Luteibacter rhizovicinus DSM 16549: one gene and its partner. The main gene of each other region encodes a partner of the protein of the gene in region 2 in a complex. Links are inferred from orthologs where the notes say so. Each region holds a gene or a part of one and is shown on either strand. Other genes may lie near its edges. The genes, in order: rne and eno.

The links.
Region 1: the proteins of eno (region 2) and rne are in contact, whole or in part, in a solved structure (PDB 2FYM), measured with the Escherichia coli proteins. The link is inferred for Luteibacter rhizovicinus DSM 16549 from one-to-one orthologs.

The regions. Positions count from the first base shown.
Region 1 is NZ_CP017480.1:3,173,076-3,189,231, forward strand. Bases 5,428-9,484 are described here. They hold rne (ribonuclease E), read right to left. Parts: upstream 9,141-9,484; coding sequence 5,628-9,140; downstream 5,428-5,627. Other genes in these bases: BJI69_RS14610 (response regulator), read left to right, coding at 5,428-5,545. Also shown: BJI69_RS22925 (Rap1a/Tai family immunity protein), read right to left, coding at 14-244; BJI69_RS14580 (hypothetical protein), read left to right, coding at 365-1,156; BJI69_RS14585 (low affinity iron permease family protein), read right to left, coding at 1,181-1,591; BJI69_RS14590 (hypothetical protein), read right to left, coding at 1,718-2,056; BJI69_RS14595 (cation:proton antiporter), read right to left, coding at 2,144-3,505; BJI69_RS14600 (hypothetical protein), read right to left, coding at 3,553-3,783; BJI69_RS22545 (hypothetical protein), read left to right, coding at 3,943-4,113; BJI69_RS14605 (hypothetical protein), read right to left, coding at 4,361-4,654; more of BJI69_RS14610, read left to right, coding at 4,892-5,427; BJI69_RS14620 (RluA family pseudouridine synthase), read left to right, coding at 9,490-10,437; BJI69_RS14625 (CPBP family glutamic-type intramembrane protease), read right to left, coding at 10,461-11,888; BJI69_RS14630 (4a-hydroxytetrahydrobiopterin dehydratase), read right to left, coding at 11,890-12,231; BJI69_RS14635 (NfuA family Fe-S biogenesis protein), read left to right, coding at 12,368-12,961; BJI69_RS14640 (c-type cytochrome), read right to left, coding at 13,057-13,410; BJI69_RS14645 (c-type cytochrome), read right to left, coding at 13,428-13,748; BJI69_RS14650 (TraB/GumN family protein), read right to left, coding at 13,845-15,080; and 2 more genes. UniProt on the Escherichia coli protein: Endoribonuclease that plays a central role in RNA processing and decay. Required for the maturation of 5S and 16S rRNAs and the majority of tRNAs. Also involved in the degradation of most mRNAs.
Region 2 is NZ_CP017480.1:15,970-30,882, forward strand. Bases 12,100-14,913 are described here. They hold eno (phosphopyruvate hydratase), read right to left. Parts: upstream 14,249-14,913; coding sequence 12,950-14,248; downstream 12,100-12,949. Other genes in these bases: ispD (2-C-methyl-D-erythritol 4-phosphate cytidylyltransferase), read right to left, coding at 12,100-12,597; ftsB (cell division protein FtsB), read right to left, coding at 12,597-12,941; BJI69_RS00195 (hypothetical protein), read right to left, coding at 14,259-14,642; kdsA (3-deoxy-8-phosphooctulonate synthase), read right to left, coding at 14,710-14,913. In the rest of the region: ATP-dependent zinc metalloprotease FtsH, read right to left, coding at 629-2,560; 23S rRNA (uridine(2552)-2'-O)-methyltransferase RlmE, read right to left, coding at 2,578-3,207; ribosome assembly RNA-binding protein YhbY, read left to right, coding at 3,291-3,587; BJI69_RS00130 (Mth938-like domain-containing protein), read left to right, coding at 3,594-3,971; panE (2-dehydropantoate 2-reductase), read left to right, coding at 3,979-4,914; BJI69_RS00140 (peptidoglycan DD-metalloendopeptidase family protein), read right to left, coding at 5,109-5,969; BJI69_RS00145 (YqaA family protein), read right to left, coding at 6,164-6,772; BJI69_RS00150 (protein-L-isoaspartate(D-aspartate) O-methyltransferase), read right to left, coding at 6,802-7,437; 5'/3'-nucleotidase SurE, read right to left, coding at 7,487-8,269; BJI69_RS00160 (Smr/MutS family protein), read left to right, coding at 8,385-8,927; tRNA pseudouridine(13) synthase TruD, read right to left, coding at 8,981-9,997; mgtE (magnesium transporter), read right to left, coding at 10,011-11,438; ispF (2-C-methyl-D-erythritol 2,4-cyclodiphosphate synthase), read right to left, coding at 11,435-11,908; more of ispD, read right to left, coding at 11,908-12,099. UniProt on the Escherichia coli protein: Catalyzes the reversible conversion of 2-phosphoglycerate (2-PG) into phosphoenolpyruvate (PEP). It is essential for the degradation of carbohydrates via glycolysis.

The DNA of each region.
Region 1 (16,156 bases), 3.2 Mb from region 2 along the record:
GGCTCATTGATGTCTACTTGGAATCTTTAAGACAGGGATAAGACTCGATCAGCGCGTTGGCGACGACATAAGTAGCGCCGACCGATCGTTCGCCTGGCTTCGCATCGATGTGTCCGAGGACCGTTCGAGCCAGTGCGACATTCGACAGTCCAGCGGGCATGCACGTCGTATCCTTTTTGGCCAGGACGCGCGCGATCATGATGCCATCCCACGCGCCCAGAACGTAGCCTATGTTCTGGGCCATGGCGAAATCCTTGGCCCTTGTTATCGGCGAAAGTCGGCATTTCTTTGGGACATAACGACGACTCTTCGGCACATTCGCCGCGTCGTCTCCCTCCGGCACTTGAAACAGCGCCGAACCGGGGTGCAGGCTTGCCAACGCAAGGCAAGAGGCACACTTCATTCGGGAGGGAATGGAACGATGAGCATTTCGGGGCAGCGTTTTCTGATGATCTATTCGGGCGTCCTGACGGCGGTCTTTGTCGTCACGGTGGCCAGCGGTTTTGCCTTGTCACCCAGGGCCATGACGCTCGAGCAACTCGACGTGCAACGCATCAACCTGCGCGAGCCAGACGGAACGCTGCGCATGGTGATGAGTAGTGCGGGCACGTCGCCAGGCATCTACGTCAAGGGAAAAGAGTTTCCGCATCCGGCAGGGCGAAAGAACGCCGGTCTGCTTTTTCTCAATGCGGAAGGCACGGAAAACGGAGGTCTGAGTTTCGGTGGAGAGATGGGGCCTGACGGTATCAAGGACTCGAGTGGTCATCTTTCCTTCGACGCCTACGAGCAGGATCAGACCATGGCGCTCGGCTCAAGGCAGCATGGCCAGCAACGCACGGCATCACTGCAGTTCACTGACTATCCCGATTACTCGATCATGGACCTGATGAAGGTGCTCGAATCGGTAAAGGGCCTGTCGGATGCACAGCGCGACGCCAAGGTGGAAGCCTTTTTTAAAGAGCGCGGTCGACCCACGCCTCGCATGATCCTCAATCGCGGCGGCGATAGAGGCAAAGATGACGGCGTAGCCCTCACGATGGCAGACACGGCGGGTCATCCTCGCATCGTGATGAAAGTAGCCTCGGATGGTTCGCCGTCGTTACAAATGCTCGACGCGAAGGGCAAGGTGGTCGGACAGATGCTGCCGGCGAACTGACGGACGCGTGGGTGTATTCGACGGTCAAGCCGCCGGCACGCCATCCTCGCCCTTGACCGAATGACCGCTGCGCGCGAGCTCGGCACGGCGCACGTATTCGTCGCGGATCTTGTCCAGCGAAGCCTGGTCGAGGCTTTCGAGATCCATCAGTTCGTCTTTCGCACCCTTCATCGCGCTGATGATTTCGTCGAGCTTCAAATGCACGGCGCACGAATCCCGATTCTGCGAACTCTGAATCAGGAAGACCATGAGGAAGGTCACGATGGTGGTGCCGGTGTTGATCACCAGCTGCCAGGTTTCGCTGTAGTGGAAGAAGGGTCCGCACGCCGCCCACACGGCGACGAGTACCGCCGCGCCGATCGATGCCGAAGGTGTGCCGGAGGCGCTTGCTGCCCAACTGGCGAGGCGATCGAAAGGTGACTTTGAGTTAGCCATCGTGGCGCTTCCGGTGAGTTGAGGATCAACCGGGAGATCCTCGCTCAATCACCGTGATGTTGCCGTTGCGCGCCGGCGTCCGATACTCGAAACATCTTGCGATTACTGGCTCGTCGCGACGGATCGTCAGTCGTCGAGCGTTTCGTTGCGATGATCTTCGTCCATCCAGCCACGGCGCTTCTGCATGGCCCATTCGATGTCCCGTGCGACGGGTGCGCTGATGTCGGCGCCGCGTAATAGCTCGGTCAGGACCAGGCGCTTTCCCAGGCCGAGAAACGATGCCTGGTTCTCATACGAACACACACCGAGCCAGTCCAGTTCGATGAGCGCCCCGCGAAGGTTCGTCCGGCGATTCAGCTGCACGCCGTCGTCGGGTGAGGTGGTACGCAGTTCGCGACGGGGTGTGTGGATCGCCCGGTGCCGATGCGGCGCCAGGCGGGTGGACGCAGTAGTGAAATTGCCCATGGGCGGAGTCTCCGGAGAGGACGCTTGGCCGCGCGGCGGCCACACGCACGAGTACGCGTGAATCCGCCGTCGCTCGCTACCGTAGTTCTACCTAGTGACGGCTTTTTGTCGCCGGCGCTCGAGAGCTCTTCCTCGCCAATCCATCAATGGGGTGGTGGTCATGCCATGGATGAAGATGCTCAGTGCCACGACGGTCAGGGCGATCGTCGCAAGGTCGTCACCGTCGCGGCCCGCCAGGCCGTGGGTCAAGGCATAGGCGAGATAGTTCAGGCTGCCCAGCCCGCGGATACCGAACCAGCCAAGGAGCAGGCGGCGCTGCCAGGGTAATCCGTCGCGAATGGTCGACAGCCATACGGATGCCGGCCGGATGCCCAGGAAGAGAACGAGAGCGACGAGGGCGCCAGCCCAGCTGAAAGCCGGGAGCACGGCGACACCGACGACGAACACCAGCAGGGCGCCGATCAGGCGTTCGATCGTGTCGCCGAACGAGAGGGCATCCGAGACCACCCAGCCGACGGTCTGCACCGGGTGATCGTTGCCGGCCGTGCTGCGTTCATTGGGTCGGACGAGCAATTCCGCAGGCTCGGACACGCCTTCCGGGGCGACGTCGTCGCTGTCTGCCGAGTGCCTCCTGGCCACGTGTATTTCGACCCGGCGCAGGCCGACGCCGGCCGCGAAAGCCGCGAGGAACCCGGATGCGTGCAGCAGTTCGGCGCCCGCATATGCGAGCGCCATGATGCCCAGGGCGAGGAAATCGCTCGGCGCGACGTCCTGGGTCAGGTGGCGCAGGTGCGTGCCCGCATGACCGATCAGCCAGCCGATGGCGAAGCCGAGCCCGATGCCAGCCAGCCACCCCCAAACCAGTTCGACACCCACCCAGTGGGCCCAAAGAGCGGTCCCTGCCTCCCGCGTCGTCATCAAGGTAAGAGCGAGCAAAAGGAAGGGGAGGGCGGTGCCATCGTTGAGCCCGGCTTCGCCCGAAAGGGCCACCCGGAGGGCATCGTCGTCGCGGGCGTCGTCCACGGAGACGAGGTTGGCGAGCACGGGATCGGTGGGCGACAGGATCGCGGCGAGGGCGAGCGCGAGCGGCCAGGACCAACCTAGTGCCAGGTGGGTGAACACCGTGACCCCGCCGATGGTCAGGAGCATGGCAGGCACGGCGAGTCGCGCTGCCGTCTTCCAGGCGGCATGCCGGAAAGGTACGCGCAGCTTGAGCCCGGTGATGAAAAGCGAGACCACCAGCCCGGTCTCGGTCACCGCGCGAAGCCAGCCCGCGTTGTCGTGATCGAAGGACAAGCGCGCCAGGCCGAGGACGGCGGGACCGACCAGGACGCCCGCCGCGAGATACACCGCAAACGATGTGATTGGCCCGCGACGTATCACGCCGGCGGCCATGGAGGTGACCACCAGCAGCACGCCGATGAAGAGGATCCACGCGAAGTAACCCATGCACCGATGCTCGGTGCACGGCCATGAAACGGGCGCGAAGGCCAGCGTTACGGGTGGGTGGCGGCGGACGTCGCGGGCGTGGCGCCCGGCTTGTTCGCGCACGCGGCACGATTCAGCCCGCGGGTTGCGTCCGTGTCGTCAGAAGTAGCCAGCCGGGCGAGGCAGTCGTCGTAGGTTTCGTGACTGCTCGGTGCATTGAGGGCGAAGTACGCGGCGGCCACGGCGATAGCCAGGGCGATCGCAATCCAGGGCGCATAGTCGGCTAGGGTTCGGCGCATCGGAGGAGGGGCGTCAACGTGATAACGGCGCCCATAGTGGCGGTCGCCGCCCGCCTTGTCGACTTCGACGGCGCGTGAGGACGTCTAGCCCCCGGCTTCACGATCTTCCCATGGCAGCAAGGCGAATCTTGACCTGTCGCAAAACCGGGGAAACGGCTCATGGCCACCGAACACACCAACGCTCTCGGCGCCATGGCAGCCAGCAAGCTGCTTACGATGGCGACGGGTGGGCGCTGGGGTCCGACGATTCTCATCCTCGCGGCGATCATCCTGCTGCGCCGACGTGCAGCGGCACGCGCTGCGGGAAGGGATCTAAAGCGCATTGAATAATGCGCTTACTCCTTTGTCTTATGGTTGTCTTCACCCGTGTCGTCGAGCGGATCGCCTGAGGCGTCCGTCTCCGGTTCACGGGTCGGCGTGCGTGGATCGCTCGGCGGATCGTTCTGGCCGGGATGTTGCGGCGGGCGATTTTTCTCATTAGCCAAGAGGTGTGCTCCGGTCGATAGGGGAGCATCCACCTTGCAGCGATGACGTTGACGATACCGTGCCCGCTGCGTGAGGACGAGGTGGTCGTCGCTCAGTGAATCTTGCGTTTCCGGGCGGAAATCACCGTGTCACCCGGGACAGCGATGCCGGCAAAGACGGCTGACGCCTGGCAACAGGCTTGGTCGGTCAACAAAGGTGTCACGACGGCCATCCATCCTTCTGCGAATGAGCTCTCATCTTGCGGCCGGCATGCCGGTGTATACCGACACATCGCTTCTGCCAGCGCGGCTATCAGTGCGGACGGGTCGGGATGCGTGGCGAATGCGGCGTCGAGCGCCGATTCCAATGCGGCGAGTTTACCGAGGAGGTAAGTGGTGTCTTCCATGAGAAAAGCATGTCCTTACGTGTACGCCTACAAACAGGCGTGGGCGACGATGACACGAACATCAGGTCATGTCACCTCACGCAGCACGGCGTCTACCGCTACAGGCTGGCGTGACCGAGGTTGATGATATGTACACGCTGGTTGTCTCGCCTGCACATCTGGCATTGTATGCGTCCGCAGGCCGCGCGCGATCGATCCGCGCGCAACGAAGCACAGTCGGCCCAGGGAGGGCACTAAATGATTAACGTTGTATTGGTCGACGACCATGAACTGGTCAGGACCGGTTTCCGGATGATCCTGCAGCAGCAAGCGGATTTCCGGGTCAGGGGAGAAGCGGGTACGGCGGAAGAGGGCCTGCGGCTCATCCGTACGCTTGCGCCGGATATCGCGCTTGTGGACGTCCACATGCCGGGCATGAGCGGGGTCGAACTGACCGAGCGTGTAGTGCGCGCCAAGCTGCGCACGAATATCGTCATTCTCACCATCGTCGATGACGCGCGCTTTCCGAAGCGGCTGCTCGATGCGGGTGCGCTTGGGTACCTGACCAAGGGTTGCTCGTCGGACGAGCTTCTCAGTGCCGTACGCCAGGTAGCTTCAGGTCGGCGCTACCTCGCTCCGTCGGTGGCACAGCAGCTCGCCCTCGCCACGCTGGACGGCTCGGAGTCGCCCTTCGATACCCTGTCCACCCGTGAGATGGAAGTCTCGATGATGCTGGTTCGCGGGATGCCGCTTACCTCCATCGGAGAGCGGCTGAACCTGAGCCCCAAGACGGTGTCCACGTACAAGCAGCGCCTGATGGAAAAGCTGCACGTCGATCACGTCGTGGGCCTCGCTCACCTGATGACCGTGCACGGGTTGCTCGACACGCACAACCATCAGGTTGGTAGTTGAGATAGTTCGTAACTCGTGACAAAAAAACGCCGGGCATTGCCCGGCGTTTTTTTGGGGAGACCGAAGCCTCCCTGCCTTTTGCTTAGTGCTCGTCGCGCGGCGTGTCACCGTGCGGCGGTTCCTGACGCGGACGCGTCAGGAGGTCACCCTGTGCGGGCGGAGCCACGACGGGGGCAGGTGCCGGAACGGGTGCAGCAACCGGCGCGGGCGCCGGAGCGGCAACCGGGGCAGGAGCAGCGTCCGGGGCAGGAGCAGCGTCCGGGGCGACAACCGGCAGCGGTGCATCAACCGGAGTAGCGACAGGAGCCGCCACCGCAACTGGAGCCGGGGTCGGGGCCGGAGCCGGTGCGTCGACCGGAGCCGAAACCGAAACCGGTGCCTGCACAGGTGCCGCTACCGGTGTCACAACCGGCTCCGACGCATGACCTGCTTTCGGAGCCGCAGCTTCCGGAGTCATCGGCGTCGGCTCGGGCGCGGCCACGACGATTTCTGCGTCGGTCGGTGTCGGCGTCGGGGTGGCAGGAGCGATGACAGGCTTCGGCGTTTCGACCGGGGCCGGTGTTTCGACAGCGGCTTCGACGACCGGAGTCTCAGCGGTCGTATCCGGCAACATGCCGCGAGCCGGCGTGTCGAGCACGGACGCCTGCTTGGCCGACGTCGCAAGCTCGATCGACGGCTCTTCCACCGCCGGGGCGACGGCGACCGGTGCTGGGGCGACTGGCGCCGCAGCGACCGGTGCGGGCACCGGCGCCTCGACCGACACCGGATTCGACGTCAGCGGTGCATCGGACTCGGTCTGACGGCGCTCGGTGGTACGTGTCTGCGCCGAGTCGGCCGGCGTGGCCGGGTCGACAGGGTGGGCGTGCGACGTGACCGGAGCGGACGTGCCCGGGATCGGCGGCAGCTTGGGCAGCGAGCCGAGGGTCAGTGCCGACGGCACCGACTCGTCGTCCGTGGCGAAAGCGGCGGGCTGGGTAGCTTCGTTGCGCGGGGCGCCCACGGCGAACGCGTTCTCGGCAGCGGCTGCCGTATCGAGCATCGGCGGCACGCTGGCACTGTCACGCGTCGTGCGAGCCGGCGCGGTATCGGCGACGTCGTCGCTGTCGCCGTCCTCGTCATCGAGATCGTCAGCGTTGCCGCCTTCGATCGAACCGGCCTGCGTACCGTCTTCCTGGCGACGACGGCGGCGACCGCCGCGACGGCCACGACGACGGCGCTGGCCACCTTCGGTGTCCTTGGTGTCGGTGGACGGTGCGCTGCCATCGGCGGCAAGCGAGCCCTCGACCTGGGTGAGGGCCTCGTCGGTGATGACCGGCGACACGCCTTCCTCGTCCTTCAGCGGAGCGTTGGGCCGCTCGGCCGGGACGTGCACGGCACCCGGTGCGGCCGTCTGGGCAGCACCGGCGACCAGCGTGGTGGCCTTTTCGATCTTCTCGACTTTCTCGCCCTGCGGCTGACGCTCGCCGCGTGGCTGGCGACGGCCCTGGCCTTCGCCGGCCTGGCCCTGCGGCTCCTGGCCCTGACGACCGCCCTGGCGGCCGCCCTGCTGCTGTTCCTTCGGCTGGCGCGGCTGCTTCTCTTCGCCCTGACGCGGCTCGCCCTGGCGCGGTTCACCTCGGCCCTGCTTGTTGCCGCCCTTGGCCTGCTGCTGGCCCTTCGGCTGCTGCTGCGCGTTGTCCTTACGCTCGCCACGTTCACCGCGCTCGCCGCGCTGACCCTGCTGGCGCTGCTCGTTGTTCTTGTTGCGCCCTTCGTTGCCACGGCGGTCGTCACGGCGCGGATTGCGCTCGTTGCGGCTACCGCTGCCCTGGCGCGATTCGTCGCGACGGGCCGGTGCCGGCTCGGCCGCCGGGGCTGCCGGTGCGGAGGAACCGAACAGGCCACCGAAGAGGCGCGAGAGGAAGCCGCCCTTCGCGGCCGGAGCGGCGGCGACCGGACGTGCCTTGGCGGCGGCGACCGGTGCAGCCGGCGTCTCGTCTTCGTCGTCGCGGATGGGCGCCGGCGTGGACGGAACCACGCCGGTCACCAGCGGCTGCTCGCCGCTGCCCAGGGCCTGGCCCATCTTCGGCAGGGCGACGGCGACCACCGGGGTGGTGCGCTCGTAGCTCGGCTTGCTGTGCTCGCCCATGTCCGCCTCGCGGATACGGGTGATTTCCAGGTGCGGGGTCTCGAGCTTGTCGTCGGCGACGACGACCACGTGCACGTTATGGCGCAGCTCGATCTCGACGACGCTGGCGCGCTTCTCGTTGAGCATGAAGTTGGCGACCGCGGGCGGCGCCTGCACCAGGACCTGCCCGGTGTTTTCCTTCATCGCGTGCTCTTCGATGAGACGCAGGGTGGAGAGGGCGAGCGATTCCACGCTGCGGATGTGGCCGTGGCCTTCGCAACGCGGGCAGACGATCTGGGTGGCTTCGCCGAGGCTCGGACGCAGGCGCTGACGCGACATCTCGAGCAGGCCGAAGCGGGAGATACGACCGATCTGGACACGGGCGCGGTCCGCCTTGAGGGCGTCCTTGAGGCGCTCTTCGACCTCGCGCTGGTGGCGCGGGCTGTCCATGTCGATGAAGTCGATGACGATCAGGCCGCCGGCGTCACGGATGCGCAGCTGGCGGGCGATCTCACTGGCGGCTTCGAGATTGGTGTTGAACGCCGTCTCTTCGATGTCGCTGCCCTTGGTCGCCTTCGACGAGTTGATGTCGATGGCGGTCAGGGCTTCGGTCTGGTCGATGACGATCGAACCGCCGGAGGGGAGGCGGACGTTGCGCTCGAAGATGCTCTCGATCTGGGTTTCGATCTGGTACCGCGAGAACAGCGGCGTCGGATCCTGATAGAGCTTGAGCTTGCGCAGGTTGTTCGGCATGACCTGCTGGACGAAGTCGCGAGCGTCGCTGAACAGCTGCTCCTCGTCGATCAGGATTTCGCCGATGTCGTTGCGCAGGTAGTCGCGCAGGGCGCGGATGAACAGCTTCGATTCCTGGTAGATCAGGAACGGGGCTTTCTGCGAGTTGGCTGCGCCGGAGATCGACTTCCAGAGCTGCAGGAGGTAGTCGAGGTCCCACTGGAGCTCCTCGGCGTCGCGGCCCATGCCGGCGGTACGCACGATCAGGCCCATGTCGTCGGGCACCGAGAGGTGCTCCATCGCTTCCTTCAGGGCCTGGCGGTCTTCACCCTCGATGCGGCGCGAGACGCCACCGGCACGGGGGTTGTTGGGCATCAGCACCATGTAACGACCGGCGAGGCTGATGAAGGTGGTGAGGGCGGCACCCTTGTTGCCGCGCTCTTCCTTCTCGACCTGGACGATGATTTCCTGGCCTTCCTTCAACAGCTCGCGGATGTTGGACTTGCCTTCCGCGTTCGGGTTGAAGTATTCGCGGGCCACTTCCTTCAGCGGAAGGAAGCCGTGGCGCTCGGCGCCGTAGTCGACGAAGCAGGCTTCGAGAGACGGCTCGACGCGGGTGATGCGCCCCTTGTAGATGTTGGCTTTTTTCTGTTCCCGGGACGGGATTTCGATATCGAGATCGTAAAGATTCTGGCCATCGACGATGGCCACGCGCAACTCTTCGCGCTGAGTCGCGTTGATCAACATACGCTTCATTGTAATTCCTCGACCTTGCCGCGCGGCCGCGGGCCGCGGTGGCGCCCTTTGGGGCGGCCTGCCGGGGATCGCGCCGCAGCGGTGAGGCTTCAAGCGGCATGGGATCCGGGACCGATACCTGGACCCGGCGTGATTCGTGATAAGCGCCTTGCAACCGGTCCGCGTCCTTACGGATTAGCCGGACAACCGCAACCCGAACCGTTACGATGTGGGGTGTGCTCACCTTCCGACCCCTCGGACGGAATGGCATGACACTCGCCTTACGTGACGGTACAGGCACCCCGCGAGAGATAAGTCTTCAGCGGAGCCTGGCGCTCGCCGAGTATCCTATCAAATTCGAGTTTTATCAATGCAGACGGTAACTTCCCTCGACGGCGGCCAAGGTGTGCGCATCGTCGAAATCGGTCCCGAGCGGGACGGTCAGCGCGTGGACAACGCCCTGATGACCATGCTCAAGGGAGTGCCGCGCAGCCTGGTCTACCGCATCCTGAGAACGGGCCAGGTTCGTATCAACGGCAAGCGGGCCAAGCCGGAAACGCGCCTCGCCCTGGGCGACATGTTGCGGATCCCGCCGGTCCGTGTGGCCGAGCGTGAGGAGGGCGTGGCCCCCTCCGGCATGGTCAAGTCGGTCGCCGACGCGGTGATCTTCGAAGACAAGCACTTCCTGGTGATCGACAAGCCGGTCGGTATCGCGGCCCACGGCGGCAGCGGTGTCAGCCATGGCGCCATCGAACTGCTGCGCGCCGCCCGGCCCAACGAGCACCTCGAGCTGGTCCATCGCCTCGACCGCGATACCAGTGGCGTGCTCGTCCTGGCGAAGTCGCGGTCGGGCCTCACCGGGCTTCAGGCCCTGATCCGCGAAAACACGGTCACCAAGCAGTATCTCTGCCTGATGACCGGCACCCCGCGGAAGGCCAAGTTCGACGTCAACGCGCCCCTGCTCAAGTCCGTGATGCACGGTGGCGAGCGGCTGGTCCGGGTCGACGACGCCGGTAAACCCTCGCTCACCTACTTCAAGGAACTGGAGCAGTACCCGAACGCCCGCCTCATGCAGGCGACCCTGGGTACCGGCCGGACCCACCAGATCCGCGTGCATGCCCAATACGCCGGCCACCCGCTGGCCGGTGACCCGAAGTACGGCGACGAGGCCGCGAACAAGCGCTTCCGCGCCATGGGACTGAAGCGGATGTTCCTGCATGCGGCCCGGATGAGCTTCGACCTGGACGGCAGGAACTACGATTTTTCCTCGCCGTTGCCCGACGAACTGAAGGCGTTCCTCGACAAACTGGCCGGCTGAGTCGTCTTACCGGTCGAGCCGTCTCAGCCGAGGAACCGGGCGCTCACTTCCAGTGAGCGCAGGATGCCGCCGGCGAGACAGGCCTGCAGGAGCAGGGCGCTGAGCGCATGGGCCAGGGCCACCGGAAAGAGGGCCCGGTGGTGCAGGTACCACCAGGCCCAGCCCAGCTCGGCCACGAAACAGAGCTGCATCAGCAGGCCGTTCGGGGTGTGGAGCAGGGCGAAGGCGAGGGCAGCGAGCAAGACGGCCAGCGGTCGTGGCAGCGCTCGCGCCAGCAAGGCGGCGACGACCGCCAGGATCAGCCACTGCTGGACGAAGGCCCAACCTATATAGAGGAGGGCGCGTCCGGCTGCCGGCCACGCGGGCGCATGACCGGCCACGGCGACGATGGCGATGGCCACCGGCAGGGCGAGCAAGGGCCATCCCACCGTCCGCCATGCGCCGAACCAGCGCCAGCGAGGAAGCTGGCGTCGGATTCCCAGCAGGACCGCGTAAGCCACGCCGAGCACGAACATGGCGATGCCTGAGGCGACCGGTTTACTCGACAGGCCCAGCCCGGCGATGAACCACACCGGCCCCGCGATCACGAGCAGGGCTTCGATCGGCCCCGCCCTGGCCGGCGAGTCAGCGGTCTCCTGGCCGGGCTTCATGGCCTTGCGCATCGCGGGGACGATGATCAGCAGCAAAGCATAGAGAAGCGGTGCCGCCCACGGTTGCCACGCGGGCGCGGGCGGCGATACCCGGGCATCGCCAAAGCTCGCCGTCGGTGCGGTCGCCCGTCGGGCATCGCGCCAGTCGAGCAGGCCTTCGGCGGTCAGCCCGTCTGGCAAGGCCGTGGCGTCCGGTGGCGCCCACGCCGGTGCGGGTACCAGCGACGCGTCGTGAAGCGTGAGCGTCTGGCCGGCGGGAAGCGTGGCCGTGAGCCGGAGCATGGCTGCCCGGGCAGGCAGGATCGCGGCATGGCCGGCCGCGTCGGCCCACTTCATGCGGTCCAGTCGGAGGGCACGCACCAGCGGACCCGGCCCAAACTCGCCCAGGTCCGCATGGACGATCGGCGCTTGCAGGGTCTGGCGTAGGTCGATGCCATAGTGACCCCTGGCCGAGGCCGAGGCATCGAGGCGAAGGGTGGTCAGGGCGCGCAGGTCGGCCTGGCGGTTCAGCGGGAAGCCGACCTGCAGCGGTGAGCCGTCGGTCGCCGTGACCTGCAGGCCATTCGGCAGCGGCTTCAGCCGCCCACCGCCGAAGGCGCGTCCCGCCACGACATCGTCGCTGTCGCGGAGATGCCAGTGCCAGGGCGACGATCCAGCGGCATAGGCAGCGCGATCCTGGGCGCTGTCGCGCTCGATCGTCGCGCGGACGAGGGTCGCCGCGAACCAGGGCAGGGCGAAAAGCGAGCCGAGTGCCAGCAGCACCGCCACGACGGCGGTCCAGCGGGGCGGCAGCGTTCGCACCTCAGCGATCGAGCAGGGCCTCGACGCGCGCGGCGCAGATCATGTCGTTCAGCGACAGGCCGCCCACGTCATGGGTGGACCAGAGCACCTGGCAATGGCCGTAACCGGCTTCGAGATCCGGATGGTGGTCTTCCTGGTTGGCCATGAAGCCGACCGCATTGATGAAGCCCAGCGTGTGGTGGAAATCCTTGAACGGGAAGTCCTTGACGATGGCCTTGCCGTCCGCCGTGACCTTCCAGCCGGGAAGGGCGGCGAGATGACCGTCGATGGCCGCCCGATCGAGCGCATGCTCGGCGCCCTTGCGGGGCGTGCAGTGCTGGCTGGCGAGGGGGGGAAGGGTCATGGGAGGTTTCCGTACGTTGAAAGCGCGAAGCGTCGGCCGTCGCGGTTGAATTGTCAAAAGGCGGCGTCCACTAAACAGTACTAGAATGGTGCTATATCCGGCGCTCCCCACGCCGGACCTCCCCTCGGAGCCTTTCATGATCGACATCTCGGAGCGCGCCCAGGCGCATTTCCAGCGCCTGCTCTCGCAGCAGGGCGACGACGACCTCGGCATTCGCGTGCGCGTGGTCCATGCGGGCACGCCGTCCGCCCAGTGCGAGCTGGAGTTCTGCTCGACCTCGGAGCTCACCGGCGACGAGTGGACCATCGAGTGCACGGGCTTCAACCTGTACGTGGACGGCGAGAGCGCACGCTGGCTGGACCCCGCCAGCATCGACTACGAGACCACGGAAACCGGTAGCCAGCTCAATATCCGTGCGCCGCGGATCAAGGGTGAGGCACCGGGCGAGGGCGCAGGCCTGATCGAGCGCGTCCAGTTCGTGCTGGAGTCCGAGATCGCACCGCAGATCGCCTCGCACGGCGGGCGCATCTCGCTGGTGGAAGTCGCTGCCGGCAATATCGTGGTGCTCCGCTTCGGCGGCGGCTGCCACGGTTGCGGCATGGTCGACGTCACGTTGAAGAACGGCGTGGAGAAGACCCTGCGCGAGCGCATTCCGGAGATCACCGAGGTGCGCGACGTCACCGACCACGAGACGGGCGAGAAGCCGTATTTCGCCAAGGCCGCTGGCTGAAGCAACAAAAAAGCCCGCGTAAGCGGGCTTTTTTGTGTGGGAGCCGATTCATCGGCGATGGGTGCTTGCCGGCTCCCACCACGTCCTGGTTGTGCTCAGTCGCTGCCCTGGATGTGATGCTCGAGCCCATCCAACTTGGTCGGCATGGTGGCGAAATACGCCGAGACATCGTCGATGTCCTGGTCGGACAGCGTGGCGGCGAAGCCCTTCATGATCGGGTTGCCGCGGCGGCCGTCCTTGTATTCGTGCAGGGCCATCGCGAGGTAGTCGGCGTACTGGCCGGCCAGTCGCGGGTACTGCGGGTCGACGGCGTTACCGTCCTGGCCGTGGCAGGCCACGCAGGTGGCGATCTTGGTCTTGCCGCGCACGGGATCACCGGCGGCGAAGGTCTGGGTGGCGGTCAGCGCGAGCAGCGCGCCCACGGCGAGCAGGGAAAAACCACGGATCATCATTCGTCCTCGGCGGCTTACTTGGCGAGACTGGAGAGGTAGGCGGCAACGTCCGCGATTTCCTCATCGGACAGGCTCTGCGCCTGGATACCCATCGTCGGGTGGGTGCGCTCGCCGCTCTTGTAAGCCTTGAGGGCGTTGACGATGTACTGCTCGTTCTGGCCGGCGATATGCGGCACGTGGTACTCGGGGTAAGCGTTGGCATAGCCCGGCACGCCGTGGCAGCCGTTGCAGGTATAGACCAGCGTCCGTCCCTTGGCCTTGTCCCCTTCGGCGTGCGCAGCGGATGCGGCGCACAGTGCTACAGCGATCAGACCAACCAGTTGCAGACGCTTCATTAAGAGTTCCCTGGGTGCCGGGCGGGGCCGGGGTTGAAAAGCCGTCGAAGTATAGAGGCGTGTCGCGACGACCGACAACTCAGGGTAGCAGGGGACTCAGAGCAGGCTGCGAATAATGTGGAAGCCCGCAATGTATTCGCCGGCGATCGTGCCCATGCAGACCAGGAAGAAGTTGAGCAGGGTCCGCGCCACGCGGTTCTTCCACCAGCCCGTCCAGTGGGTGATGTCGTCGCGAAGGTGCTCGAAGTCGACCACGCGCGGCTTGCGGATCCACGCCTCGGCCATGGCGCTGAAGGCGCCGGAGGGGATGCCGGGACGGAATGGCTTCAGCGGTCCGGCGACGAAGGCGGCAACGATCGACAGCGGATGACCGCCGGCGATCAGGGCGCCCAGCGCCGACAGGCCACCGGTCAGCAGGATCCAGCTCTTCACCGCGTCCGCGCCAAGGCTGGGACTGCGATAGAAGGCGAAACCGATGGCGACGAAGATCGCCAGGACCAGGCCGACGGCGAGGATCTTCGGCCAGGCCGACGCGGGCGGCGTGACGGCGAGGTCGTCCGCCAGGCCCTGCGCGTCACCATGCTGGTGGGCCAGTTGCTCGCTCATGCCCTTGAGGTGGCCGGCGCCGATGACGACGAGAACCTTGCGCGTCGGCGCTTCCGGGTCCATGCGCATGCCGTTCTCGCGCAGGCGCGCGGCCATGAACGTGTCGCGCTCGGCGATCAGCGCGTGATACAGCGGCGCCGAGTTGGTCGCGAATTCGCTGAAGGCGCTCTCGAGCAGGTCGGATTCCTTCAGCTTCTCGATATCGGCTTCGGCGATTTCCTCGCGTTCGAACACGCTGCCGAGCATGCCGGCCAGCAGGCCGAAGCGCTGGACGAAGCCGACGCTGCGCCAGGCGCGCTTGAGCGTTGTGCCGACTTCGCGGTCGACCAGCCACACGGGAAGGTTGCGCGCGTCGGCGCCGTCCATCGCGGCTTTCATCTCGGCACCGGGTTCGATGCCGTACTGCGCTGCGAGACGTTTCTGGAAGGAGCCGAGCACCAGGCTCGCGGCGACCATGCCGGCCTTACCCTGGCGGATCACCTGGAACAGGTCGAGCTGCTTGAAGGCCTCGGGATCGCGGATGCCATGCGCTCGACTGGCGCATAGCTCGACCGCGACCGCATCGAAGTGCTCGGTCTCGAGCAGGGCTTCCACCGCGTGCACGCTCGCTCGGGAGACGTGAGCCGTGCCGAGGATGACGTAGTCCACGCCGTCGCGCCTCATGCGCTCGATGGGCTGGCCTTCCAGGGCGGCGGGGAGCGTTTCGTCGTGCTCGGCAGGGATCATGCGCTCGGAGTCCTTAAGAGGGGGATCAGTCGCGGAAACGCTTGGTCAGGTCGCCGTAGGCGTCGATGCGGCGGTCGCGCAGGAACGGCCAGATGCGACGGACATGCTCGCTACGCTCCATGTCGACATCGCAGATAAGCAGTTCGCGGCCATCCGTGCCGGCCTGGGCGATGAACTCGCCCTGCGGGCCCGCCACGAAGCTCGAACCCCAGAACTGGATACCGCTGCCCACGTTGGAAGGGTCCGCCTCGTAGCCCGTGCGGTTGCACGAGAGCAGGGGCAGGCCGTTGGCGACCGCGTGGCCGCGCTGCACGGTGATCCAGGCTTCGCGCTGGCGTGCCTTCTCGGCATCGTCGTCGTTCGGATCCCAGCCGATCGCGGTGGGGTAGAACAGGATATCGGCGCCGGCCAGCGCCATCAGGCGCGCGGCTTCCGGATACCACTGGTCCCAGCAGACGAGCACGCCGAGTTTGCCGACCGAGGTCTGGATCGGATCGAAACCGAGGTCGCCCGGCGTGAAGTAGAACTTCTCGTAAAACGCCGGATCGTCGGGGATGTGCATCTTGCGGTACTTGCCGGCGATCTCGCGCGAGCGATCGAAGACCACGGCGGTGTTGTGATACAGGCCTGTGGCGCGCTTCTCGAAGATCGAGGCGATGACGACGAGCTTGAGCTCCTCGGCGAGCTTGCCGATGCGCTCGGTACCCGGGCCGGGAATGGTCTCGGCGAGGTCGAACACGTCCACGCTCTCGCGCTGGCAGAAGTATGGGCCGTTGTGCAGTTCCTGCAGCAACACCAGTTCCACGCCGGCCTTGGCCGCTTCGCGCAGGCCGGCTTCGATGGCATCCAGGTTGCCGTCGCGGCTGCCGCGGTCGGTTTCCTGGAGCAGGGCGACCTTGAGGGTCTTGCGGGTCATCGTTTTTCTTCCTCAGGGTTACTGGGCGATCGCGGCGGGCAACTGCATCGTGATGCAATGCAGGCTGCCGTTCTGCCAGATCAACGGGCGGCACGGCACCTGGACGACTTCGCGGCCCGGGTGGGCCAGGCCGATGATCCGCGCCGCTTCCGCGTCCTTC
Region 2 (14,913 bases):
CAACCGTCGGCTTAGAAGGCCGATGCTCTATCCGGTTGAGCTACAGGCGCAGGCACTGTACGTAGAACGCCAACTGGTCGGGGCAGAGGGATTCGAACCCCCGACATCCAGCTCCCAAAGCTGGCGCTCTACCAGACTGAGCTATACCCCGAATCTTAAAGTATCCACCGATAACGACTTGGTGAAGCCTTCAAATGTTACGGGTCAAGCCCAAGCCCGTCAATCCGTATGAACACACCACACTTTCAACCGCTTTTAAAGATGGTGCGCCCGGAGAGATTCGAACTCCCGACCACCAAGTTCGTAGCCTGGTACTCTATCCAACTGAGCTACGGGCGCACACTTTAAACCTTTGACTCGTTGCCTGCCGCTGTGAAGCGTTGGCGCCGTGTCGAGAAGCGGAATTATTCAGATATCGAGCGTGGGCGTCAACACTTTTCTGAAAGTTTTTTTCTCGAATTGGTAACAAGTGGGGTAATCAGGCGTCTGGACTTGCGAAGGGAGGTTTTCGCGAGGACCCCTTTCGCCGATGAATCGGCTCCCACATGACTCACTCGCCGATGAATCGGCTCCCACACTTCTACCCTGCCTAACGAAGAAGGGCGGCCTTGTGGCCGCCCTTCTCTTCTCACAGCTGCGTAGCGGGCTTGCCGACCTTATCCGGTGCCGAGCCAGCGTCCCCACGCGGGGGCGGCGGAGGCGGCGAACCAGGCTTGGTCCAGTCGATCGGCGGAGCAGGCTCGCGACCATTCATGATGTCGTCGATCTGGCGTGCGTCGATCGTTTCGTACTGCAGCAACGTCTCGGCCATGATGTGCAGCTTGTCGATGTTCGTGGTCAACAGCTCCTTGCTGCGCGCGTAAGCGCGATCAAGGATGGTGCGCACCACTTCGTCGATCTTGCGTGCGGTCTCGTTGGAGACGCTCTTGTGCTGCGTGACGGAGCGACCGATGAAGACCTCGTCCTCTTCCTCGCCATAGGTGACCGGACCGAGTTCATCGGACAGGCCCCACTTGGTCGCCATGTTGCGCGCCATCTTGGTCGCACGCTCGATATCGTTCGACGCCCCGGTGGTGACCTTGTCGTGGCCGAAGATGAGTTCCTCGGCGACGCGGCCGCCATACAGCGAGCAGAGCTGCGATTCGATCGCCACCTTGTTCATGCTGTAACGATCGCCTTCCGGCAGATACATGGTGACGCCCAGCGCGCGACCGCGCGGGATGATCGTGACCTTGTAGACCGGATCGTGCTCGGGCACCAGGCGACCGATGATCGCGTGGCCCGCCTCGTGATACGCGGTGAGCTTTTTCTCTTCGTCGTTCATGGCCATGGAGCGACGCTCCGAGCCCATGAGGATCTTGTCGCGTGCACGATCCAGATGGCTCATGCGCACTTCGCGAGCGTTCTCACGCGCCGCGAACAGCGCCGCCTCGTTGACGAGGTTGGCGAGATCCGCACCCGAGAAGCCCGGGGTACCACGCGCGATGACCATCGGGTCGACGTCGGCCGCGGTCGGCACCTTGCGCATGTGCACCTTGAGGATCTGGTCGCGGCCCTTGACGTCCGGCAGGCCGACGACGACCTGGCGATCGAAGCGACCCGGACGCAGCAGGGCCGGATCGAGCACGTCGGGGCGGTTCGTGGCGGCGATGACGATGATGCCCTCGGTGCCTTCGAAGCCGTCCATTTCGACCAGCAGCTGGTTGAGCGTCTGCTCGCGCTCGTCGTGACCGCCGCCCATGCCGGCGCCACGATGGCGGCCGACGGCGTCGATCTCGTCGATGAAGATGATGCAGGGAGCGTGCTTCTTGGCCTGCTCGAACATGTCGCGCACGCGGCTGGCGCCGACGCCGACGAACATTTCGACGAAGTCCGAACCGGAGATCGAGAAGAACGGCACCTTGGCTTCGCCGGCGATCGCCTTGGCGAGCAGGGTCTTACCGGTACCCGGCGGACCCACCATCAGCACGCCGCGGGGAATCTTGCCGCCGAGCTTCTGGAACTTGCCCGGATCGCGAAGGAACTCGACGAGCTCGCCGACTTCTTCCTTCGCCTCGTCACAACCGGCGACATCGGTGAAGTTGACCTTGACCTGGTCTTCGCCCTGCAGCTTGGCGCGCGAGCGACCGAAGCTCATGGCGCCACGGCCACCGGAACCGGCCTGCATCTGGCGCATGAACCAGATCAGCACGGCGACGAAGATGATGATCGGCAGCCAGTTGAACAGCAGTCCGAGCAGGGAGAAGCCATTGTCGGCGGGCTCCTGGCGCAGCTCGACGCCCTTGTCGCGCATCTGCTTGACCAGGTCGCTGCTGGACATGCCAACCACCGGTACGACCGTGCGATAGGCACCGCCATCCTTCAGCTTGCCGGTGATCGTCGGCGGCGCCGTGGAGGTGATCGTGCCGCTGGCCACGTTACCGTTATCGACGTTCTGGGCGAACGTCGTATACGACATGTCCTGCGACGAGCCGCTGTGGGGATTGAAAGTCTGGAACACGGTAAGGAGGACCACCGCGATGACCAGCCAGAGCAACAGATTTTTTGCCATCTCATTCATGCGGTGTTCTCGCCAGGTTACCGGGACGCCGACTTGAGGCCGGTCGCCAGTGCATACACCTCCGCCGAACGTGCGCGGGAGGCTTTCGGTTTACGCATCGTCACGCGACTGAAGTCAGCACGCAAGTTCTTAAGGTAGTCGTCGAACCCTACGCCCTGGAACAGTTTTACCAGGAACGACCCGCCTGGCTTGAGCCAGTCGAGACTGAACTGGCGAGCCAGGTCACAAAGGTCCATCGCACGGATCTGATCGGCCAGTGCCACACCAGACATATTGGGGGCCATGTCCGAGAGGACAAGATCGACCTTCTGGCCGCCGAGCATGGCTTCCAGCTCACGGAGAACGGTTTCTTCGCGGAAATCGCCCTGCATGAATTCCACACCGGCCAGGCTGGCCATGGGCAGGATGTCCATGGCGATCACCTTGCCGGTGTCGCCCAGACGGCGCCGGGCCAGCTGGGACCAGCCGCCTGGCGCGGCGCCCAGGTCGACGATCGTCATGCCCGGCTTGATAAGGCGATCGCGCTCGATCAGCTCCTCGAGCTTGTAGATGGCGCGCGAGCGCGCCCCTTCCGCCTGAGCCCTTTTGACGTAGGGATCATCGAAGTGCTCTTTCAGCCACTGGGAGCTGGTCTTACTGCGTGCCATGGCTTTAGACCGGAGCTTATTAAGGAGCGGGCCTTGCATGATACCCTTTGACGCCTGTCAGCCGCACATCGAACCTGAACGCAATGTCGCTTTCCCCTACACAGTCCCGCTATCTCCGCAGCATGGCCCACGATCTCAAGCCGGTCGTCCTGCTGGGCAACAAGGGTGCCACCGAGGCCGTGGCCAAGGAACTCGCCCAGGCCCTGGATATCCATGAGCTGGTCAAGGTCAAGCTCTCCGGAGGCGACAAGGACGAGCGCCAGGCCCAGATCGACTTCCTGACCAGCCAGACCGGCTCCGAAAAGGTCCAGGAAATCGGCCATATCGTCGTCCTGTTCCGCCGGAACGAGCAGGATCCGAAGCTCGCCCTACCCCGGTAACCCGCCATGGACCTCTCGTTCGAGCACCCTGGCGAGTACCTCTTCGTGCGCCGGGTGGGCGCGAACACGGTCACCATCGTCGATCGCGACTTTCACAAGAGCCTCCTGCTGACCCCTGAAAAGGTCGTCGAGGACTGGCCGGTGACGGACGCCAAACAGCTCACGCTGTCCGACGTCGCCCTGATCGCAGAGCTCAAGCCCGAGTTGGTGATCATCGGGACCGGGGAGCGCCAGGTCTTTCCCCCCGCCGAGGTCATGGCTGGCTTCCTGCGCCAGGGCATCGGCGTCGAGGCGATGACCAACGGCTCGGCCGCGCGCACCTACAGTCTCCTGGCCGGCGAGGGCCGCAGGGTCCTGGCGGCCTTCATCCTGCCCCAGGGATAACCTTTCCATGCGCATCCTCGTTCTCGGTGCCGGCGGCACCGGCGGTTACTTCGGCGGCCGCCTGAGTCAGGAAGGCGCGGATGTGACCTTCCTGGTGCGACCGGATCGGGCAGCGGCGCTGGATGCGAAGGGCCTGGTCATCAAGAGCCCGTTCGGCGACGCTACCCTGACGGTGAAACACGTCACCGCCGACACGGTCGCCGCGGCGGGCACGTTCGATCTCGTCCTGCTCTCCTGCAAGGCCTACGACCTGCACTCGGCCATCGAGGCGATCGACCCGGCCATCGGGGAGACGACGGCGATCCTGCCGATCCTCAACGGGCTGGCCCACTACCCCGTGCTCGACAAACGCTTTGGCGCTGACCGGATCATCGGCGGCATGTGCGTGATCAGCGCTGCGAAGGGCCCTGCAGGAGAGATCCTGCACTTCGGCAGCGGGGCATCGGTGACCTTCGGCGAACGGGACGGCACCGGACACGACGGCCGCTGCATCGCCATCGCCGAAGCCTTCACCAAGGCGAACGTCGACCACACGCACTCGACCGATATCGAGCGCGACCTGTGGGCTAAATTCTCTTTTCTGGCCACCCTCGCCGGGGCGACCTGCCTGTTCCGCGCCAGCGTCGGCGACATCGTCGCCACGAACGATGGCCGCCAGCTCACCGAGCAGATGTACGAGGAGTGCCTGGCGGTGGCGCGCGCGGCCGGTCATGCCGTACCGGACAACGCCCGCGCCTTTGCCTGGAAAACACTGACGCAGGAAGGCTCACCACTGACGGCGTCCATGCTGCGCGACCTGGAATCGGGACAGCGCATCGAAGCCGACCACATCGTGGGTGACATGCTGCGCCGGGCGCGGGACGCTGGCGTCAAAGCGCCGATGCTGGAGGTGGCGTTCGCGCACCTGCAGGCGTTTGAGGTGCGGAACAAGCGCCAGGCCTAGGCGGTGGGGGCCCCTGCTCCTGTAGGAGCCGATTCATCGGCGAGCTCTTGCTTCGATGGGGAGGCCTCGTGAGGGGCTGAGGCCAGCAACCTGGGAGGAAGCGCTGCTGTGCAGCGCGTGTATTTACTATTCGCCGATGAATCGGCTCCTACATTTACCTATGCATTCGCCGCTGAAGCGGCTCATGCATGTACCTATTTTGCTGGCAGATATTGCAGCGGGTCGACGGGGTTGCCGTCGCGGCGGATCTGGAACTGGAGTTCGTCGCGGGTCGCGCCGCTCGAGCCCATTTCGGCCACGGCCTGCCCTGCCTTCACTTTCTCGCCTTCCTTGACCAGTCGCTTGCGATTGTGACCGTAGGCGGAGAGGAAGCTGTCGCTGTGCTTGATGATGACCAGCTCGCCGTAGCCGACCAGGCCGTTGCCGCTGTACACCACCACGCCATCGGCGGCCGAGCGCACCGGGTCACCGGCCTTGCCACCGATTTCGATGCCGGGAATGGCGTCGGCGGAAGAGAACTTCTTCAGCATCGTGCCGTCGGCCGGCCAACGCCAGGCGATGCCGCCGGCGCTACGCGATGCGCCACTGGTCACGATAGGCGTCGCTGCCGGCGGATTCTCCACGGGGGCGGGCGCCGCGGCGGGGGCGTTAGGCGCACTCGGGGGCACTGGCACGGCAACAGGAACGACCGACTCCGCCGGCTTGCCGGCGACGACGACCGGTGTGTTTGTCGTGGTCGCGGGGGCCGGGACAGCGGGCGGCGCGACATCGGCATCCGTCACGCTCTGGAAAGCGGGTTGCGCAGGCTGGGCCGGCGGCGGTGTGCCATGCGGCGCATTACCGGCGGGCGGCGTACCCGCGGGCGGGGGCGTAGCGGCCACGACGACCGGCGCGGCGTGCGCGGGCGCCGACTTGCTGTCATGACCCGGCGGGGCGAGCCGCAGGTCCTGGCCCGGCCAGATGGTGTACGGCGAGGCAATGCCGTTCCAGCTGGCGAGATCGCGGAAATCCACCTTGTTGCGGAAGGCGATGCTGTAGAGGGTATCGCCCTTCATGACCCGGTAACTGCCACCAGGCGGCGCCGGAGGCGGCGTCGCGTCGTGGCTCGGCGTGTAGCTACCCGGGCTCCGCGTGACGATGACAGAGCTGCGCGTGACATCGCAGCCCGCCACGACCACGGCAGCCGACAGCACGCCTACCAGCGCGAGCGGACGGATCATGAGCATCGCGGATTTCCTTTCACGGGCACTCATCGCAGCAGGAACCACCACACGGCCAGAAGGACGACTGCAACGATAGCAGCCCAACCTATCCACTCTATGTGTTTACGCAGGATCCGTTCAGCGCGCTCGCCGAACAGGCGTACGAGCAAGGCCAGCAGCCAGACCCGCTTGCCACGCCCGATCAGCATGCAAAGCAGGAACGGCAGCAGGGGCACCCCGATGATGCCGGAAGCCCAGGTCACGAACTTCATCGGCACCACGGGCTGCAGCGCAGCCATGGCCAGGGCGATGTAGAGGGCCAGCGCATGCGCGGCCATGTCCTCGCGCAGACTTGCCACGCCCTTCTCGATCGGCGCGAGCAGGTGCATCGACTCGAGAAGCGGCTTCAGGGCCTCGTAGGCGTAGTGGCCGAGCATGTAGCCGACCAGCGAACCCGCCAGCGAAAACAGCAGGCTCCAGTTCGCGTAGCGGAAGGCCTTGCGCGGCTCGGCCAGCATCATCGGCGCGAGCATCACTTCCGGCATGATCGGGAAGATGAAGGCTTCGACGAAGGACAGGCCCGCGAGATAGCGGACCGCGTGACGATGACGCGCCCAGACGATGGCGCGTTCGTAAAGCGAAGCAAACATCCGCATTCAGCGGTTTTCCCTGTCGTGGAGGCGCATCAACCGATGCCGCCGAGTAAGGGCACGAAACTCACCGCACCCAGTTCTTCCCGTAAGACCTCGCCGTTCTCGCCCTTGCGCAGACGCAGGAGCACCTGCTGGCTCGGGCTACCGACCGGCGCCACGAGCACGCCGCCCGGCTTGAGCTGGTCAAGCAGTTTCAGCGGAACGCGGTCGCCGGCGGCGGTGAGGATGATGGCGTCGAAAGGCGCATCCGACTCCCAACCCAGCTTGCCGTCGTCGTGCCGCGAACGGAGGTTCTCGATGCCCAGCTGACGGAACCGGCGACGCGCCTGGCGCAGCAGCTCTTCGATCCGTTCGACCGTGTAGACCGTGGTCACGATGCCGGCGAGCACCGCGGCCTGGTAACCCGACCCCGTGCCGATTTCGAGCACACGCTCGGGCACGCCATGCTCGATCAGCGCCTCGGTCATGCGGGCGACGATCCAGGGCTGGGAAATGGTCTGTCCGTGGCCGATGGGGAGCGCCGTATTCTCATAGGCGCGCGAATGCAGCGCCTGATCGATGAAGTGATGTCGCGGCAGCTGCCGGATGACTTCGAGCACGCGCTCGTCGCGAATGCCTTCCTCGACCAGTTTGGCGACCAGGCGGTCGCGCGCACGTTGCGAGGTCATTCCTTCGCCGCGCAGGGCCGAAGCAGGCAGGGCATGCAGGTTCACCACCTCAGGCTGCCTCCTCGTTACCCATCGCCGACGAAAGCGGAAGCATCCAGCTACTGACTTTCTCCAGGGCCTGGAAACGGGTGAGATCGGTGTGGATCGGCGTGACCGAGACAAAGCCGCGGCTGACGGCATTGAAATCGGTGCCCGGGCCGGCATCGTCGATTTCGCCCGGCGGACCGATCCACCACATGGTGCGACCGCGCGGATCTTCCGTCCGGATGGCCGGCGCGGCGCGATGACGCTTGCCGAGCCGGGTGACCTCGAAGCCGCGAATCTCTTCCCAGGGAAGGTCAGGCACGTTGACGTTGAGGATGGTGTCCGCCGGCAGCGGATCCACGATCAACCGACGCATGATCATGAGCACCGCGCTGGCGGCCGCATCGAAGTGACGGCCGGAGCCCTCTTTCGTCACCAGGGAAACGGCGATCGCGGGAAGGCCGAGGAAGCGCCCTTCCATGGCGGCCGAGACGGTGCCCGAATAGATGACGTCGTCACCGAGGTTGGCGACATTGTTGATGCCCGACACAACGATGTCGGTCTCATGCTCGAGCATGCCCGCCAGGGCGAGATGGACGCAGTCCGTCGGCGTGCCCGACACGCGATAGAACCCGTTCTCCATGCGATGGGCACGGATGGGGGCGTCGAGGGTAAGCGAGTTGCTCGCGCCGGAGCGATCGCGGTCGGGGGCGACCACGGTCACCGTGCCGAACTCGGCCAGACGCCCGGCGAGAATCCGGATGCCCGGAGCCTCTACGCCGTCGTCGTTGCTAACCAGAACTTGCATGCTGATCCAGATCGAAAATCGGGTGTGGCGGCCCTATATCGACAAGGCCGCCCGACCGGTCCAAGTCTACCGGAGCGGGCAGCGGGATTCACGAAACGCAGCTAGGATGAGGGCAATGAAGCGCCGCACGCCTCCCCTTCACGACGATGACAGCCGCCTCTTCCGCGAGGCGATTGGCGACGTGCGGCCGATGGCGCCGGTCGAGTCGCTACCCGAGCGCCCTCGCCCCGAGCCGTATCCGCACATGCGCGATGCCGACGAGGCGGCCGTGCCGGCCGAGTCACTCCTGTTCGACTACGACCCGGCCGATCTCGAAGTAGGTGAGGAGCTGTCCTACCTGCGTGACGGCTACCCGCCCAAGCTGCTGAAACAGCTCAAGCGCGGTCAGTTCAGCATCCAGGCGGACGTCGACCTCCACCAGATGAACGCCGCCGCGGCGCAGATGACGATTGCCGAGTTCCTCGCCGAGTGCCGCCACGATGGGATTCGCTGCGTGCGGATCATCCACGGCAAGGGCTTGCGCTCCAAGGCGGCCGGGCCGGTGTTGAAGGGTCTGACCGACCGGCTGCTGCGTCGACGGGACGATGTCGTTGCCTTCGCCTCGGCCCGCCCGATGCAAGGCGGCACCGGGGCCGTCGTCGTCCTGCTGAAAGGCTAATAGCTACCTGTAGGAGCCGATTCATCGGCGAGCATTCTGTGGGACCTAGAGCATTACAGGGTGGCGGCGACTTCGCGTAGCACGGTCGTCGCATACGCCCCGGCCGGGAGGCCGAACGAGACTTCGAGCGCGCCATCATCCAGCCAGCGCCAGGCCAGATCGCGCGGCAGCATGCGCAGCGCCCGGCGCTCCTGGTCCATGCGCGCGCCCGCCAGACCTTTCGCAAGATCTTCGTCACGGGCGGCAACGGCACGCTCCAGCTCGCCGACCGCATCGGTGGACGGCGGCTCGCCATCGCCCCACAACGGACCCGACGGATGAATATCGAAGCGAGCGAGACGCTCGGCCAACACGTCGCTGAACGCCTCGGGTCCGAACCACGAGCGCGAGCCTTCCAACGACCAGATCTCGCCATCCATCGGCGTATCCCACTGCCCTGCCCCGACACGCTCAGCGAGCACGCCGTTGAAGATGTGCGAACGTGCCGCCGAAAGCAGGATGGAGCGCTTGTCGCGGTCGACGCGGCGACCGCCGAACATCTGCTTCGCCTGCGCCACGTTGCCGCCACCGAGACCGAATCGCTGCTCGCCGAAATAATTCGGCACGCCACGCTTCGCGATCGCGGCGAGGCGTTCGTCAGCGGCGGCACGATCGCCTTCGATCTCCCGCAGCACCAGCACGAAGCGGTTTCCACGCAGTGCCCCGCGCTTGATCTTGCGCGAATGGCGGGCGGCGGAAATCACCTTGATCTCGTCGGATACGAGCGCCGACCAGTCCGGATCGGCCTTGCCTGGAAGGTGCACGGTGAACACCTGGCGGGTCACCGCGTGGCGGTCCTTCATGCCGGCGTAGCCGACATTCATCGGCTGGATACCGGCGAACTTGGCGAGTTCACGTGCTGCCCAATCGGTGTTCGTGCCGCGCTTTTCCACCAGGAGAAACGCATGCTCGCCGGCGCCATCGGCTTCATAGCCGAGGATTTCCTCGACGAAGAAATCCTCGGGCGCGGAGCGCAGGCGGCCGCGCAGCGGCGGGGCGCCGAAGGCGAAAGGGAGTTCGTTGTCTGTCATGGTTCGCGGCCTTCTAGAGCAGGAAAATCGTCGCCAGCCCCAGGAAAATGAAGAAACCGCCGCTATCGGTGACGGCGGTGATGAGCACGCTGGAGCCCAGCGCGGGATCGCGACCGAGCTTGACCATCAGCATGGGAATGCCGACGCCCATGAAGGCGGCGAGCAGGAGATTCAGTGTCATGGCGGCCGTCATGACCAGGCCAAGCGCAGGATTGCCGTAGAGCAGCCACGCGGCGATGCCGATGGCACCGCCCCAGACCACGCCGTTGAACAGGGAAACACCCAGTTCCTTGCGCCACAGCCTGCGTACCTGCGAGGTACCCACCTGCTCCAGCGCCATGGCGCGAACGATCATGGTGATGGTCTGGTTACCCGAATTGCCACCGATGCCGGCGACGATGGGCATCAAGGCGGCAAGCGCCACCAGTTTCTCGATGGAATGCTCGAACAGGCCGATCACGCGCGATGCCACGAAGGCGGTGACGAGGTTGATCGCCAGCCACGCCCAGCGATTGCGCACGGACTTCCAGACGGAGGCGAAGATATCTTCCTCTTCGCGCAGGCCACCGCGCGACAGCGCCTCGGTTTCGCTCTCTTCGCGAATGAAGTCCAGCATCGCATCGACGGCGATGCGGCCGATCAGGCGCATCCCGGCGTCGACGACCGGCGCGGTCACCAGGTCGTAGCGTTCGAAAGCCTGCGCCACGTCATAGGCATCGTCTTCCGGGCGGAACGTGTTCACGTCCGGCGCCATGATCTCGCGGACCATCTTGTCCGGCGAGTTCACCAGCAACCAATGCAGGGGCAACACCCCGGTCAGCACGCTGTCGGCGTTGACCACGAAGAGCTTGTCGGTCTGCGCAGGCAGCTCGTCGAAGCGGCGAAGATAACGAAGCACCACTTCGAGGCTGATGTCCTCGCGGATGGTGACCATGTCGAAGTCCATCAGCGCGCCGACCTGGTCGTCCTCGTAGGACATGGCGGCCTGCACGCGCTCACGATCCTGCGCATCGAGGCTGGCCATGAGTTCGGGCAGCACTTCGGTCGGCAGGTCGTCGACGAGGTCGGCGAGCTCGTCCGCGTCCAGCGGTTCGACGGCAGCGAGAATCTCGCGATCGTCCATGTCCGCGATGAGCGATTCGCGTACCGAGTCGGAGACTTCGAGCAGGATGTCGCCGTCGCGATCGCTGCGGATCCGCTGCCAGACTGCAAGCCGGTCTTCGAGCGGCAAGGATTCGAACACATCGGCGAGATCGGCCGGATGGAGTCCGTCAAGCAGGGCCTGCAACTCCGCGTCGGCTGCATCGAGGGGCGAGTCATCGCGATCCGGCGCCGCGCCGGCAAAGGCAAGCAAGCCTTCCCGACGGCGCAGGAGATCGGTAATCGCCTCCAGCCGGTCGTGCAGACGCGGCGTGGCGGCGCGTGACTCGCTCTCGCTCATGACCGCTCGACCAGCACCGTCGCCAGGGCGGCAATGCCCTCGCGGCGACCGGTGAACCCGAGGGTTTCCGTGGTAGTCGCCTTGATGCTGATGCGATCGATGTCGACACCGAGATCGGCGGCGATCACCTCGCGCATCGCCTGCGCATGCGGACCGACCTTCGGCGCTTCGCAGATCACGGTGATGTCGGCATTGCCGAGGGCATAGCCGCGCTCGGCGAGCATACCCGCCACGGCACGCACGAAGCTGCGACTGTCCGCGCCGCGCCACTTATCGTCGGATGGCGGAAAATGCTTGCCGATATCACCCAGCGCCAGCGCGCCGAGCAACGCATCGCACAGCGCATGCAGCACGACGTCGCCGTCCGAATGCGCAAGCACGCCCTGCCCGTGCGCCACGCGCACACCGCCGAGCATCACATGATCGCCTTCACCGAAGGCGTGGACATCGAATCCCTGTCCGATACGCATTAACGTGTTCTCCCGAGCAGGAACTCCGCCAGCGCGAAATCCGCCGGCGTGGTCACCTTGATGTTGTCTTCCGAACCTTCCACCAGCAGCGGCATGACGCCCGTGCGCTCCATCGCCATGGCCTCGTCGCTGACGACGATACCGTCCGCGGCGGCAAGGGCGAGTGCACGCGCCAGCGCGCCCCGGCGGAACATCTGCGGCGTAAAGGCGCGCCACCGACCTTCGCGCGGTTCGGTGGCGGTGCTGTGACAGTCCGCATCCGCCCGCTTGAGGGTGTCCCGCAGGGGCGCGCCGAGCAGACCGCCTTCACCCACACCCGCCAGGTCGATCAGGCGGGTGATGTCGTCGGCGCGCACGCAGGGCCGCGCGGCATCGTGGACCAGGACGAAATGATCCGGCGCCACGGCGGCCGGCAAGGCGAGTACGCCCGCCAGCACGGAGTCGCTGCGCTCACCGCCGCCGATGGTCGCGATGAGGGGTTTGCCGCCGATCGACTCGACGGCAGAAAAATGGGGATCGTCCGCCGCGATGACGACGACCAGCCCGGCGATGCGCGGATGCGCCGCCAGGCGTTCAAGCGTGTGATCGAGCAAAGGACGTCCGGCCAGCGACTGATACTGCTTCGGCCGATCGCCACCCGCCCGGACGCCTCGACCGGCAGCCGGAACCACACACCACAGGGCATCCATCACTGGGTGCCGGGACCGACGGGCGGCGGAGGCGGCGGCGCACTGGTCGCCGCCCCTGGCTCGACGATCTGGTAGAAGGTCTCGTTCGGCTTGATCAGGCCCAGCTCCTGGCGCGCACGCGCTTCGGTAGCCTGCTCGCCGTGCTTGAGATCTTCCACGTCCGCGGCAAGCGCCTGGTTACGTTTGAGCAACGCGGCGTTTTCCTCGGTCTGTTTCTGCACCGACGCGCGCAGTGAATCGACCTCGGCCATGCCCCCACCGCCGACCCACAGCTTCAGCTGCAGCGCGATGAGGACGATGACGAGGATCAGGCCGATCCAGCGCAGGAGTGCCGCGTTGCTCAAGGCACGACTCAGCCGGGCAGCTTGGACAGGCTCGGGAACGCATCCCGGCCGGCATAGCGCGCCTTCGCGCCGAGGGCTTCCTCGATACGCAGCAGCTGGTTGTACTTGGCCACGCGATCGGTGCGGCACAGCGAACCGGTCTTGATCTGGGTCGCCGTGGTCGCCACGGCGATGTCCGAAATCGTGGTGTCTTCGGTCTCGCCGGAACGGTGCGACACGATCGCCGCGTACTTCGCGCGGTGTGCCATGGCGATCGCTTCGAGCGTCTCGGACAGCGTGCCGATCTGGTTGACCTTGATCAGGATGGCGTTGGCGATCTTCTTGTCGATGCCTTCCTGGAAGATCTTCGGATTGGTGACGAAGAGATCGTCGCCGACCAGCTGGATGCCTTCGCCGATGGCCTTGGTCAGGTGCGCCCAGCCAGCCCAGTCGCCTTCGGCCATGCCGTCTTCGATGGTGACGATCGGGTACTGCTTCGACCAGGACGCCAGCGTGTCGACCCACTGCTCGGGCGTGAAGATCTTGCCTTCGCCTTCGAGGTCGTACTTGCCATCCTTGAAGAATTCCGAGCTGGCCACGTCGAGGCCGAGCAGGATGTCGCTACCGACCTTGTACCCGGTCTTGTTCACGGCTTCGAGAATCGTGTCGAGTGCTTCGACGTTGGACTTGAGGTTCGGCGCGAAGCCGCCTTCGTCGCCCACCGAGGTATTGAGGCCACGCCCCTTCAGCACCGACTTCAGCGCATGGAAGATCTCGGCGCCGTAGCGCAGCGCTTCGGCGAAGCTCGGCGCGCCGACCGGCAGCACCATGAACTCCTGCACGTCGACGTTGTTATCGGCATGGGCGCCGCCGTTGATGATGTTCATCATCGGCACCGGCAGCGTGCCGCCGCCGTCGACCATCAAGTACTGCCACAGGGCCTGCTTCTTCGACGCGGCGACAGCGTGAGCCGCCGCCATGGAAACGCCGAGCAGCGCATTGGCGCCCAGGTTGCCCTTGTTGTCGGTGCCATCCAGGGCGATGAGCTTCGCATCGAGGCCCTTCTGGTCGGCGGCGTCGAAACCGGCGAGCGCCTTGGCGATCGTGGTGTTGACGTTGCCGACGGCCTTGGTCACGCCCTTGCCGTCGTAGCGCTTCTTGTCGCCGTCGCGCAGCTCGACGGCTTCGCGCGTGCCGGTGGAGGCGCCGCTCGGCACGGCCGCACGGCCGAAGGAACCGTCGGCCAGGGTGATCTCGGCTTCGAGGGTCGGGTTGCCGCGGGAATCGAGGATTTCGCGGGCGTGGATCTTGGTGATATCGGTGGTCATGCGCTTCCCGTTACGAGTTGGAATGACGAAAGAAAGTACCGAGGAACGCGAGCCCCACGGTACCGATCAGGATGAAAGCGTTGAGTCCCAGCCCGATCGCGCCGAACGTGCGGCGGCGGTCCTGCCTGCGCAGGGCAACGATGCCCAGTACGAGGCCGACGAGGGCAAGGAGGAGAAAGACGCAGAGAACGAGGCCGACAAGTCCGAACACTTCCATGTGCTGTTCGGGATCGCCCGAGGCGACCATCAGCGCGGCAAAGCCGATACCGGCAAGGACGACGAGCCCGGAAACCAGGGCGATGACGAACGAGGCGATGCCGTGACCCGACTGCGGCAGGCGCGCCGCACGCTGGCGCGGTTCGCCCGCGACATGGATCCCGTTGTCCTCGACCATCCAGCCCGTCTCCCCGGGACCTTTGCGGTCCCGCTATACCGTCAATCATACCGTTCCGGAGGAACGATCAAGCGTGGTTCTTGAATCCGCGACGCTTCACGGCGCCATCGAGCTCCATGAGGGTCTCGAGCAGCTCTTCCATCTGGTCGAGCGGCCAGGCGTTCGGGCCGTCGCTCAGGGCCTTGGACGGGTCCGGATGGGTCTCGGCGAACAGGCCGGAGACGCCCACCGCGACCGCCGCGCGCGCCAGCACCGGCACGAACTCGCGCTG